Regions from separate parts of the Ruegeria sp. BF12 genome, predicted to be linked through region 2. Evidence: riboswitches for the same ligand, from Rfam matches in the RefSeq annotation. Region 2 holds a riboswitch; the other holds the start of a gene.

The links. Region 2 has a riboswitch for cobalamin ahead of ACR0J0_RS16335 (hypothetical protein). Riboswitches for the same ligand answer to the same signal wherever they lie in the genome.
Region 1: it holds a riboswitch for cobalamin, as region 2 does, so the genes downstream of both, ACR0J0_RS12930 (ABC transporter ATP-binding protein) here and ACR0J0_RS16335 (hypothetical protein) in region 2, are expected to answer to the same signal.

What each region holds. Positions count from the first base shown of each region.
Region 1 covers NZ_JBQFTP010000007.1:113,908-119,327, forward strand. Annotated here, with positions in the region: gene ACR0J0_RS12920 (acetate/propionate family kinase) at 1-529, opposite strand, end outside; gene ACR0J0_RS12925 (bifunctional enoyl-CoA hydratase/phosphate acetyltransferase) at 522-1,916, opposite strand; cobalamin riboswitch at 2,208-2,415, shown strand; gene ACR0J0_RS12930 (ABC transporter ATP-binding protein) at 2,738-3,523, shown strand; gene ACR0J0_RS12935 (ABC transporter substrate-binding protein) at 3,535-4,485, shown strand; gene ACR0J0_RS12940 (FecCD family ABC transporter permease) at 4,487-5,420, shown strand, end outside.
Region 2 covers NZ_JBQFTP010000010.1:147,763-153,182, forward strand. Annotated here, with positions in the region: gene ACR0J0_RS16325 (DNA polymerase III subunit gamma/tau) at 137-1,888, opposite strand; gene ACR0J0_RS16330 (protein-tyrosine phosphatase family protein) at 2,043-2,531, shown strand; gene ACR0J0_RS16335 (hypothetical protein) at 2,548-2,955, opposite strand; cobalamin riboswitch at 3,040-3,259, opposite strand; gene ACR0J0_RS16340 (alpha/beta hydrolase family protein) at 3,403-4,260, shown strand; gene rsgA (ribosome small subunit-dependent GTPase A) at 4,272-5,300, opposite strand.

The DNA of each region.
Region 1 (5,420 bases), on a different contig from region 2:
CGTATCGTCGAACACCCTTGTCGTAAAAGTTCTGCGGCAGGGCAAAGGTATCGTTCACCCATGGGTGCGCACGGTGAAACGCGGTATCGAAGCATGCGACCTGAGTTGTGCCCGGAAACGCAGCACTGGCAGCCCGAATTCCGGCAAGGCTGTAGGGTTGATGCAGGGGTGCGAACGGGATGAATCCACTCAGGGTTTCAATGACGCCTTCATCCACCACAACGGGTTCCGAATAGACCGGCCCACCATGAACGACCCGGTGGCCAATGGCCCGGACGTGAATATCCGGCAGGTATTCACGGGTGAGTTCAAGGAACGCATTGATGGCCTCGTCATGCGTTTTCGTCCCCGAAAGTTGTCGGTCAACAGACCTCCCACCTGCGGACTGAGCCAAGAGCCGCGGCGCATCCCCCAGCCGTTCGATTTGACCGCGCCAGCGCATCCTGGGCCGACGATCCTCAGTCAGTTCATAAAGCGCGAATTTCAACGAGGACGACCCGGCGTTCAGTGCCAGAACATGTTCAGCCATGGATTTTGCCTTTATTCGCAATTGCATGCAGCGCCGCCACGGCGCAAGAGGCCAGCCGCGAGGCGTCATCATCCGCGCGGGAGGTCAGAATGATTGGTGCTGCGGCACCAACCACGATTCCCGCGGCTTCGGCATGAGAGATATAGGTAAGCTGCTTGGCCACCATATTCCCTGCCTCAATGTTCGGCGCCACCAAAATGTCCGCCGCCCCGGCAACAGGTGATGTGATACCCTTGGTGCGCGCAGCGTTCAGGTCCACCGCGTTGTCCATGGCCAATGGACCATCGACCAACCCGCCGGTGATCTGCCCGCGTTCTGCCATTTTGGACAACAGCGCAGCGTCGACCGAAGATGGCATATGCGGATTGATCGTCTCTACCGCCGACAACACGCCAACCTTGGGCACTTTGATGCCGATGGAATGGGCCAGATGAATGGCGTTTTGAACGATGTCGGCTTTGGTTTCGAGATCGGGTGAAATGTTTACGGCCGCATCGGTGACCATGATGGGCCGTGACATGCCCGGCACGTCCATAACAAACACATGCGACAAACGCCGCCCCGTCCTCAGGCCTTTCTCGCGGCGCAAGACGGCCCGCAAAAGAACATCCGTATGCAGATGCCCTTTCATCAGCATCCGAGCTTTGCCCTCCACGACCAGATCGACGGCACGATGCGCGGCCATCTCGTGGCTGTCGACCTCGATGATTTCAGTTCCGGATAAATCAGCGCCAAGCTCGGTCGCAGCAGCAGCAATTTTGTCGGGATCGCCGACAAGTATCGGAGTGATTATGCTGTTTGAACTCGCCAACAAAGCGCCGCCCAGTGAGTTCGGCTCTTCCGGGGCGATGACGGCTGTTGGCATAGGGTCCATGGGGCGCGCCTTTTCCAGCAGAGCGTCAAAATGCCGGTGCCTTTGAACGATCAGCCCAGGAACTTCGACCGAGTCAAACTTCAAATGCCGGGCGGGTGGCGTGACTTGCACCGTACCGCTTAGAATCAACGCGTTGTCCCCGACCCGGCGCACTTCGGCGGCGCAGGTCAAATCGCCATCTTCGCGCTTTTCCGTGACCGAAACAAAGGCGGTCAGTTCTTCGCCCGCCAGAACCGGGGCATGGAATCTGAGGTTTGCCCGGCGTGTCTGCGTGCCCGCCCCTGGCAGGACGTTTCCCAGTACCGCCGCAACAAGGCCAGCGGGCCACAACGCGGGTGCAACAGCTTCGGGGCGCCCATCACCATCCCCATCATAAGCGGCCAGATGCAACGGATTATGGTCTCCGGACGCCGATGCAAACGCGTAAAGATCGTCAACGGTGCAAAGCCTTGTAACCTGGGCCTTATCGCCGACTTTCAATTGTGAAAACGTCCGGTTTTCTTTAATTTTCATCTCGTCAGGCTTTGATTTTTGCAAATGATCGTATTTGAAACCGACGCTCGGCACTTCAGTCCCACCCGACTGGAGCTTGCCGCCGATTCCCCTGTATTTCTGCGCTGCAGCGTAGCCAAAAGAACTTCTGACCACAATTGATTAAGCTTCTTAGCGGCAATCTGGCGGGTAGCGCCCTTTGTCGCCTGCCAGACCTCAGCCCCGCTGAGCCGTCTGACGCGCTAAAGCTGTCTTCCAATCGCCACAACAAGGGGTCTTCGGTTTTGAGCTTGACCAATAATGCGAACTCGGGCACTTCTCGTCGTCGATGGTTCCCGATGGTGCGCCCAAGGGATGAAAAGGGAATACGGTGAGGTTGCCGAACGGCGCCAATTCCGTGACTGCCCCCGCAACTGTAAGCGGTGAGCGACGCCAACAGACCACTGGCCCAAATGGGCTGGGAAGGACGGCCAAGCCACGACCCGCAAGTCAGGAGACCTGCCATCTGATGTTCAACCAACCCGGGGCGGGGCGTCCTGGAAGGAGGCTATATGGCACGTCTGACGCGTGTTTACATGATCGGCACCTTCTGTCCACGCTTGACAACAAGCGGAGCGGGCAATGCTGAGAAAACCTGATCACTTCATTCCGATTTGCGAGACGTGCATGGGCACGGGTGTCGTCGGCGCGATCCAAAGCGGGTTGCCGGACAGGCTTCCTCGCGCGTTGTCTGCCCGTACGTCCTTGCACACAACGCGTTGGGTCAACGCTGACGGTCGCTTGCGCGCATTGTTCAGAAAGAGTCATTCGCACCCGCCTCAGATCAAGCAGGAGGAACGCGTATGACCCGCAGACCATTTCTTGAAACTCGCGAGTTGGAATACCACGCCCTGAATGGCGAAGTCCTGCTGAAAGACGTCAAGTTTGATTTGGACGAAGGGGCGGTACTGGCGATTGCCGGGCCGAATGGCGCGGGCAAGACAACGCTCCTCAACCTCTTGTGCGGGGCAGAAGAGATCGTTCAGGGGGACGTTTTGATCAAGGGGCGCAGCCTTCGGCAACTTTCGGCAATGGATCGCGCCCGTATGATCGCAGTTGTCAGTCAACAAGAGGCCCCCGATGGACGGTTGTTCCTGCGTGACTATGTGGCCCTGGGACAAATTCCGATCCGCGCGGACCGATCCGCAAGCGAGCACGCCGACGAACTGGACCGTATCCTGAACCTGACCAGTTTGTACGCTTTGGCCGACAAGCGTATGGCCGTCCTGTCCGGCGGCGAGCGCCAACGGGCCCATATCGCGCGGGCTTTGGCCCAGAAACCGTCACTGTTGTTTTTGGACGAACCAACCAACCACCTGGACCCGGACGCCAAGGGCCGCATGCTGTCCCTGGTGGCGGAACTGGGCATCACGGTAGTGATGATCGTCCACGACCTGGTCATGATCCCCGAGTTCGCCACCCATGTCGCACTGATGAAGTCCGCCCGGCTGACCGGCTTTGGGTTGGTGCACGAGGTGCTGACCCCCGAACGCGTCCGCGAAACCTTTGGCGTCGATTACCTGTGTTTTCAACACGAAGGCCGCGTGATCCCGGCGCTGGATATCCGAAGAACCACAATCTCAAAATGAGGAACAAAACCATGAAACAGGCACTCTGGCCCGCGGCGCTGATCACCGGCCTGGCAACAAGCGCGGCCGCACTTGAGACCACAGTCGATAATTGCGGCGAACCTTTGATTTTCGAAACCCAACCCGAGCGGCTGGTCGTCCACGACATGAACATGACCGACATGGCCTTTGCGCTGGGTCTGCAGGATAAGATCGTTGGGCTGACGGGCATCACCGGCTGGTACAAAACAAGCCCGGAATTCGACACTTTGCGCGGCGACATCCCCGAGCTGGCGCCGAAATACCCGACTGTGGAAAACCTTGTCGCGGTAGAACCCGACTTGTTTTTTGCGGGCTGGTACTATGGCATGAAGCCCGGCGGCGATGTGACCCCGGACACTCTGGAGCCCTTCGGGATCAAAACGATGATCCTGACCGAAAGCTGCGTACATCTGGACAAGGAACGCCCCGAAGCAAGCATGGACCTGCTGTTTGATGACGTCCTGCGTCTGGGCAAAGTCATGCAGGTCGAAGACAAAGCTGAAGAACTGGTCGATGGCTGGAAGTCTGAACTGTCTGCTATCGAAGCCCAGACCGCCGACCTGCCCAAACCCCGCGTCTTCCTGCTGGACGGCCCCGCCGACGCGCCATTCACCGCTGGCAAATTCGCCATTCCCGACGCCATGATTTCGGCGGCGGGCGGTGAAAATGTCACACATGACATGGAAACCAGCTGGGGTCGCTCCTCGTGGGAGGCTGTAGCCGCTTCCAACCCGGAGTTCCTGGTTCTGTTGGACTATCAAACCGGCAATGGTGCGGCGGATACGTTCAAGTTCCTGCAGGAACACCCGGTGATGTCCCAGACGGACGCTGTCAAAAACGAACGCTGGATTGGCCTGCGGTACGAAGAACTGACCCCCGGACCGGCAAATATCGAAGCGATCTCGAAAATGGCTCAGGCCATGCATCCGGGCTTGAACTGATATGGGCCGATTGTGCCTGACACTATTGCTGGGGGCGGCCGTTCTGGCCGCCCTCTTGCTGATTTCGACCGTATACGGGACCACGTCCATACCGGCATCTGATGCTTTTACCGGCGTCATGCTGGGCACCGGATTGATGGACGGGCAGATGTCACCGCTGCACCGCATCGTGTTCGACCTGCGCCTACCACGCGCCCTGTTCGCCGCGGTGATCGGAGCGGGTTTGGGCATCGTTGGAGTTGTCTTGCAGACGACCACCCGAAACGATCTGGCCGACCCGTTCCTGTTTGGCCTGTCTTCGGGCGCAGCCGCAGGGGCGGTTTTTGTCATCACGGTAACCGGAGACGTTCTGGGCTTTTGGACCCTGCCGCTGGCGGCGTTTTGTGGTGGTCTTGTTGCTTCAGGCATCGTGCTGGCCCTGGTTCACGGGCTGCGTACCAGCGCGCCTGAAAAGCTGATCCTTGCAGGTCTGGCTGTGTCGTTTCTGTTCTCGGCCGTCACCAACTACCTTATTTTCGCAGGCGACAGCCGCGCGGCTCACTCGGTTATTTTCTGGATGCTGGGTGGCCTGGGACTTGCCCGATGGGAAACGTTTCCGCTGGTCTGCGCCGGATTGCTTTTGATCCTTGCTTACGCATCGTATCGCAGCCGATGGCTTGACGCGCTGCTGACCGGCGATCTGACGGCCGCCACATTGGGCGTGCCAGTTCAGGGCCTGAGGTTCAGAATGTTTTTCGTGGCCGCCCTTGCCACAGCAGTGTTCGTTTCGGTCGCGGGGGTGATTGGATTTGTCGGTTTGATGGTGCCGCATATCGCCCGCGGGATTGCCGGACCGCTCCACAAACATTTGGTCCCTACTGCTGCCGTTGTTGGCGCTGCGTTGTTGACAGGTTCCGATATTCTCAGCCGGTTGCTGCTTGCGCCTCAAGAACTGC
Region 2 (5,420 bases):
AGACCTTTCCTCCCGTTGGGCCCGGCAGCGCGCACTCTGCCCGCGCTGCCGGGCCCAAGGCTGCCTAGGGTGATCGGCGCAAGCTGAGCGCCCGTGGCGGTCGCTGGAGGATTTCGGGTTGCGGAACGGGTGCGATTCAGTCTTCTTCGAACGGATCCCATTCGTCTTCGACCTCGGGCAGGGCTTCGGTTTCAACCTTTGCCGCGCGTTGTTCCGGGGTTTCGATCCGTTTGATCCGCGCCTTTGGAAAATGAGCCAAAACGGCTTGTACCAAGGGATGCTGCTTCGCCTCTTCTTTTAGTGCCAGTTCGCCTGCATCCCTAACTTCCGCGATTGTCGCAGCGTCACCATCCGATACGATCGACACGGCCCACCGGTTGCCAGTCCAGCGTTGCAGCGCCGAACCCATTCTCTGCGCAAGGTCCGTAGGAGCCTTATCCGTAGGGGTGAATTCAATCCGTCCAGGTTGATAGGATACAAGACGCACGCCGTTTTCGACTTCGACCAGTAGTTTCACGTCCCGGTTTGTGCGGATCAGTTCGACCACGTGTTCGAATGTGGGATAGCGCGCCAGAGCCGTTTGGATATCTTGCGCCAGAGCTGCCGTTGGCGCACCCGCAGGCCCGCGTTGCGCGGAAACATAGGATGAAGGCGTGGCTTGGACTGGTGCATGAGACGGCTCGGACACTCCGCCACCTGGACCTCCATTCGGTGGGGGCGGTGGTGCATCCTGCAGCCGTTTGATCAACTCTTCGGGGCTGGGCAGATCAGCCACGTGGGTCAAACGAATGATGGCCATCTCTGCGGCCATCATCGCGTTTGGCGCGGCAGAGACCTCTTCGAGCGCTTTCAGCAGCATCTGCCACATCCGCGTCAACACGCGCATCGGCAGAGCCTCGGCCATTTGCTGCCCTCGTGCCCGTTCGTCGGGCGACACGGTCGGGTCTTCGGCTGCATCGGGCGTGATTTTGACGACGGATACCCAATGGGTGATTTCTGCCAGATCGCGCAGCACAGCCAGTGGATCGGCACCTTCGGCATATTGACCGCTCAACTCTGTCAATGCCGCTGCCGCATCGCCGCGCAGGATCATGTCCATCAGGTCCAGCACCCGGCCGCGGTCGGCAAGCCCAAGCATTGCGCGGACCTGATCGGCGCTCGTTTCTCCAGCCCCATGCGAGATCGCCTGATCCAGCAGCGAGGTCGCGTCGCGCGCCGAGCCTTCGGCCGCACGGGTGATCAGCGCCAGCGCGTCCTCTGCGATCTGGGCGCCTTCGGCGGCAGCGATCTTGATCAAAAGACCGATCATGTCCTCAGGCTCGATCCGGCGCAGGTCAAACCGTTGACAGCGCGACAGAACCGTCACAGGGACTTTTCGGATTTCGGTCGTCGCGAAAATGAACTTCACATGCTCGGGCGGTTCCTCAAGCGTCTTGAGCAGCGCGTTAAACGCACTGGTCGAGAGCATATGGACCTCATCGATGATGTAGATCTTGTAGCGTGCGCTCGCCGCGCGATATCGAACGCTGTCGATTATTTCGCGGATATCATTCACGCCAGTCCGGCTGGCGGCGTCCATCTCCATGACGTCGACATGGCGACCTTCCATGATGGCCACGCAATGCTCGCACTGGCCGCAAGGTTCGGTCGTTGGTTTGCCGTCGCCATCGGGGCCGATGCAATTCATGCCTTTGGCAATTATCCGGGCCGTAGTGGTCTTACCCGTGCCGCGAATACCGGTCATGATGAAGGCTTGCGCAATCCGATCCGCCTCGAACGCGTTTTTCAGCGTGCGCACCATTGCGTCCTGTCCAACCAGATCGGCAAAGGTTTCGGGGCGGTACTTGCGCGCAAGAACCTGATAGGCGGGGCTGGGCGTTTCGGTCATGTCTGCTCTGTCGGATTCGTGTCAAGAATGCAGCGTAGAGACCCGCGCCGCCCGCGTCCACAGGAGGCTGCGAGGAATTTCGGTTTGGACTGTATCGGTAGGCGCGATAAACCCCTTTAGGGTCGGGTGGCCGTTGGCAGAAGGAACGTAAGTCTTGGCGGTTTTTGCAATCCACGCGCTGCGGGTTGGTTCGGGAACTTTGGCGCTGTCCCCTTTGCCTGGCAGTGGCGGTGGGTATGCAGACGATCTGAGCGCGATACACGATTGGAGCCCCAATCTGGTGATTTCCATGACGACCAAGGTCGAAATGCAGCAAGCCGGGGCAGGTGCCTTTGGGCAGGACATTCAATCCGGGTCTGCGGTCTGGCTGCACCTGCCGGTTGAAGATTTCGGAGCGCCGCCACCGGAAATCGCAGCCCTTTGGCCCAAGGCCAGCGCATCTGCCCGACAGGTTTTGTCGGATGGCGGACGTGTTCTGGTGCACTGCCGGGGCGGCTGCGGGCGGTCGGGTATGGTTGCCCTCAGACTTATGGTCGAAAGCGGCGAAGTCCCGAATCACGCACTCAGCCGGTTGCGCTCTGCCCGACCTTGTGCGGTGGAAACGGACCAACAGATGGCCTGGGCCATGAAGCCGGTCCAGTGAGATCGGTGAGCCTAGATCAGGCCGTGGCTTGCTGAACGATCTGATGCGAGGGGCGCGGCGCAAGGGCCGATGCCTGAAGCATGGCGCAGGGTAAAGTGGTCAAGAATCCGGTGGGCAGTGAGGCGAAATCAGAGCCAAACATCATATCGGCGTAGTCATCCAGCTTGTCGGCCGAGTCATTCGTGTTTGCCCCACAATAGACCCTGATCCGGGTTGGGCTGGCCCGAAACCGTGCCGTGCAGCCCTCGCCGCAATGGGTCAGTTCGCTCGAGCCATCCATCTCGAATTCGCTGGAGGTTACCGGGCCTGCGGTCGCCATCGCTTCGGCAATAGCGCGGGCCATTCGGGCCAGTGCGGGGCAGGTTTTGCCTGTCCTTTGGCACAGGGTGGCAGAAAATTCGTGTGTCGTTGTATTCCAGATCATAATGCGCCCTCCGCGCGATGGACGGGGGACGTGGAACAGGTGTCTCAGCAAACTGAAGACCTGCCCGGACACCCCGCCCGAGTTTCGGTTTTTCGTTCGATGGCAGGTCTCCTGACTTGCGGGTCGTTGCTTTGCCGACCTTCCCAGCCTTTCGGCCAGTGGTGTTTCGGCATTGCTCACCGCTTACAGTTGCGGGGGCAGTCGCGGCCTTGGTCCGTTCCGGCAATGCCGGGCTGGACCGCACCGTGTTCCCTTTTCATCCCGCCCCAATATGAGGACGAGAACCATCACGTCATCGCTAGCGGTTGTCGGTGGCTTGAGTCAAGCAGGCTCTTGCTGCCGCTCGAAACGGACGCGTGGTCACTTTGGAAATCTATTGACTTTGATTTGCGAAAAGCGCCGATTGCAACAGGTGAACCAAACAGTTCAGATGCTTGCGAGGGCGCTATGTTGGACAACACTCCGACCGTATTGACCGAAGATTTCAAGGTTGAAGCTGGTTCGGCCAGCTTGTCGGCGCGGTTATACAGGCCTGCTGCTACGCCGGACGTGGCGGTTGTGATCCACGGCGCCACGGGGGTGCCGCGCGACTATTATCAACATTTTGCGCAGTGGCTGGCGGCGGAACAGGGCATGGCCTGCTTGACCTATGACTATCGTGACTTCGGTCATTCGCTGACCGCGCGGCTGCGCGATTCGAAAGCTACGATGGCCGATTGGGCCCTTATCGACATGCCTGCGGCCCGGGCCGAAATGCGGCGCAGATTCCCGGCTGCGCAGCAGTGGAGCATTGGCCATTCGGTTGGTGGAATGCTGGGGCCGCTACAGCCGGATATCGAACAGATCGACCGAATGATCTGCGTCTGTTCCGGGTTGGTCACGTTATCTGATCACCCGTGGCCGTACCGCGCGCTGGCGACGATGTTCTGGTATGGTCATCCGCCATTGCTGGTCAAGACATTGGGATACTTGCCGGGCAAGGCGCTGGGTTTTGGTTCAGACTTGCCTGCAAGCGTTTACTGGCAATGGCGTAAATGGTGCACCGATCCGCTGAACTATGTGCCGGACATTGGTCAAAGCCTGCCAGACGCCAGATGGGCCGCGTCGGAAACACCCGTTGATCTATTTACAATGGACGATGATCAAGTGGTACCTCCAAACGCGGTTTGGCGACTTGCCGATCTATACGGACCTATGGCGCGCAGACATCAGCTGTCGCCGAAGGAGTTCGGCTTGACCGAGGTTGGCCACATCGGCGCGTTTGCGCGCCGAAATGCGGCCGTCTGGCCTCGATTGATTGCCTGAAACAGCAGCAGTTATAGTCTTTTACGCGACTTCTTCTCGTGCATCACAGAGCGCACCATTTTGCCAAAGGCTTTGTCGCGTGCGCGTGATTGCGCCACGGTTTCCGAGTTTCTCTGATCCTCGCGGCGCAATTTCCGCCAGCGCTCCAGGCGCTCTCCATCAAGCGTGCCATCTGCGATTGCGGCCTGAACGGCGCAACCAGGTTCGGCGTGATGCTGACAATCAGAAAACCGGCAAGACTCGGCAAGTTCCAGAATGTCCGAGAACACCTCATCCACACCATCCTGCGCATCCAGCAGGCGCAAAGCGCGCATTCCGGGCGTGTCCACAAGCCATCCCCCGTTTCGCATCGGATGTAGCGCGCGGGACGTGGTTGTATGGCGGCCCCGCGCGTCGTCCTCGCGAATGCCGGCGGTGGCCTCAGTCGAACCCGTCATAGCGTTCGCCAGCGTCGTCTTGCCGACACCGGATGATCCGACGAGTGCAGCGGTCTGTCCAGCGGGGCACCAGGACAGGACCTGATCGATTTCGGTGGCATCCAGCGCGTTGACGGTCAGAACAGTCAAGAACGGGGCCAGCGATTCTGCGGGTTTGGCGAAGTCACTTGGATCGGCGCAGGTATCTGCCTTGGTCAAAACAACAACCGGATAACATCCGGCCTGATGAGCCAAAGCCAGATATCGTTCCATCCGGGCCAGATTAAAATCAGCATTGCAGGAACTGACGATGAACAGCACGTCGACATTGGCGGCGATCAATTGCGCATCGGCACCGGTGCCGGCGGCGCGTCGTTTCAGGAGGCTTCGGCGTTCCAGCACATGTTGTACGCGGTTTTCAGGGTCGGTGAGCACCCAGTCTCCAACCGCAAACTCTCCGGTTGGTCGACCGGGGGTCAGCAGTGGGGTTTCGCCATCGGCATTCACGCCGATCAGACGATCGCGGTGAACAGCAGTGACGCGAAAGGGGGTGCAAGACGAATAGGCCGCATGTTGCGCGGCAAAGTGAGAGGACCATCCAAGGTCCGATAGTGTAATGGTCATTGTTCTGCCTGTGTTCAGGTACAGCAATCCGGCTGGATGGCAGGCGCGCATCCATCGGTGACGTGTTCAGGCAGAGGTAGGGGTAAGGTTCAGAACCGCTCTGCCCGAAGGGTTTTTGCT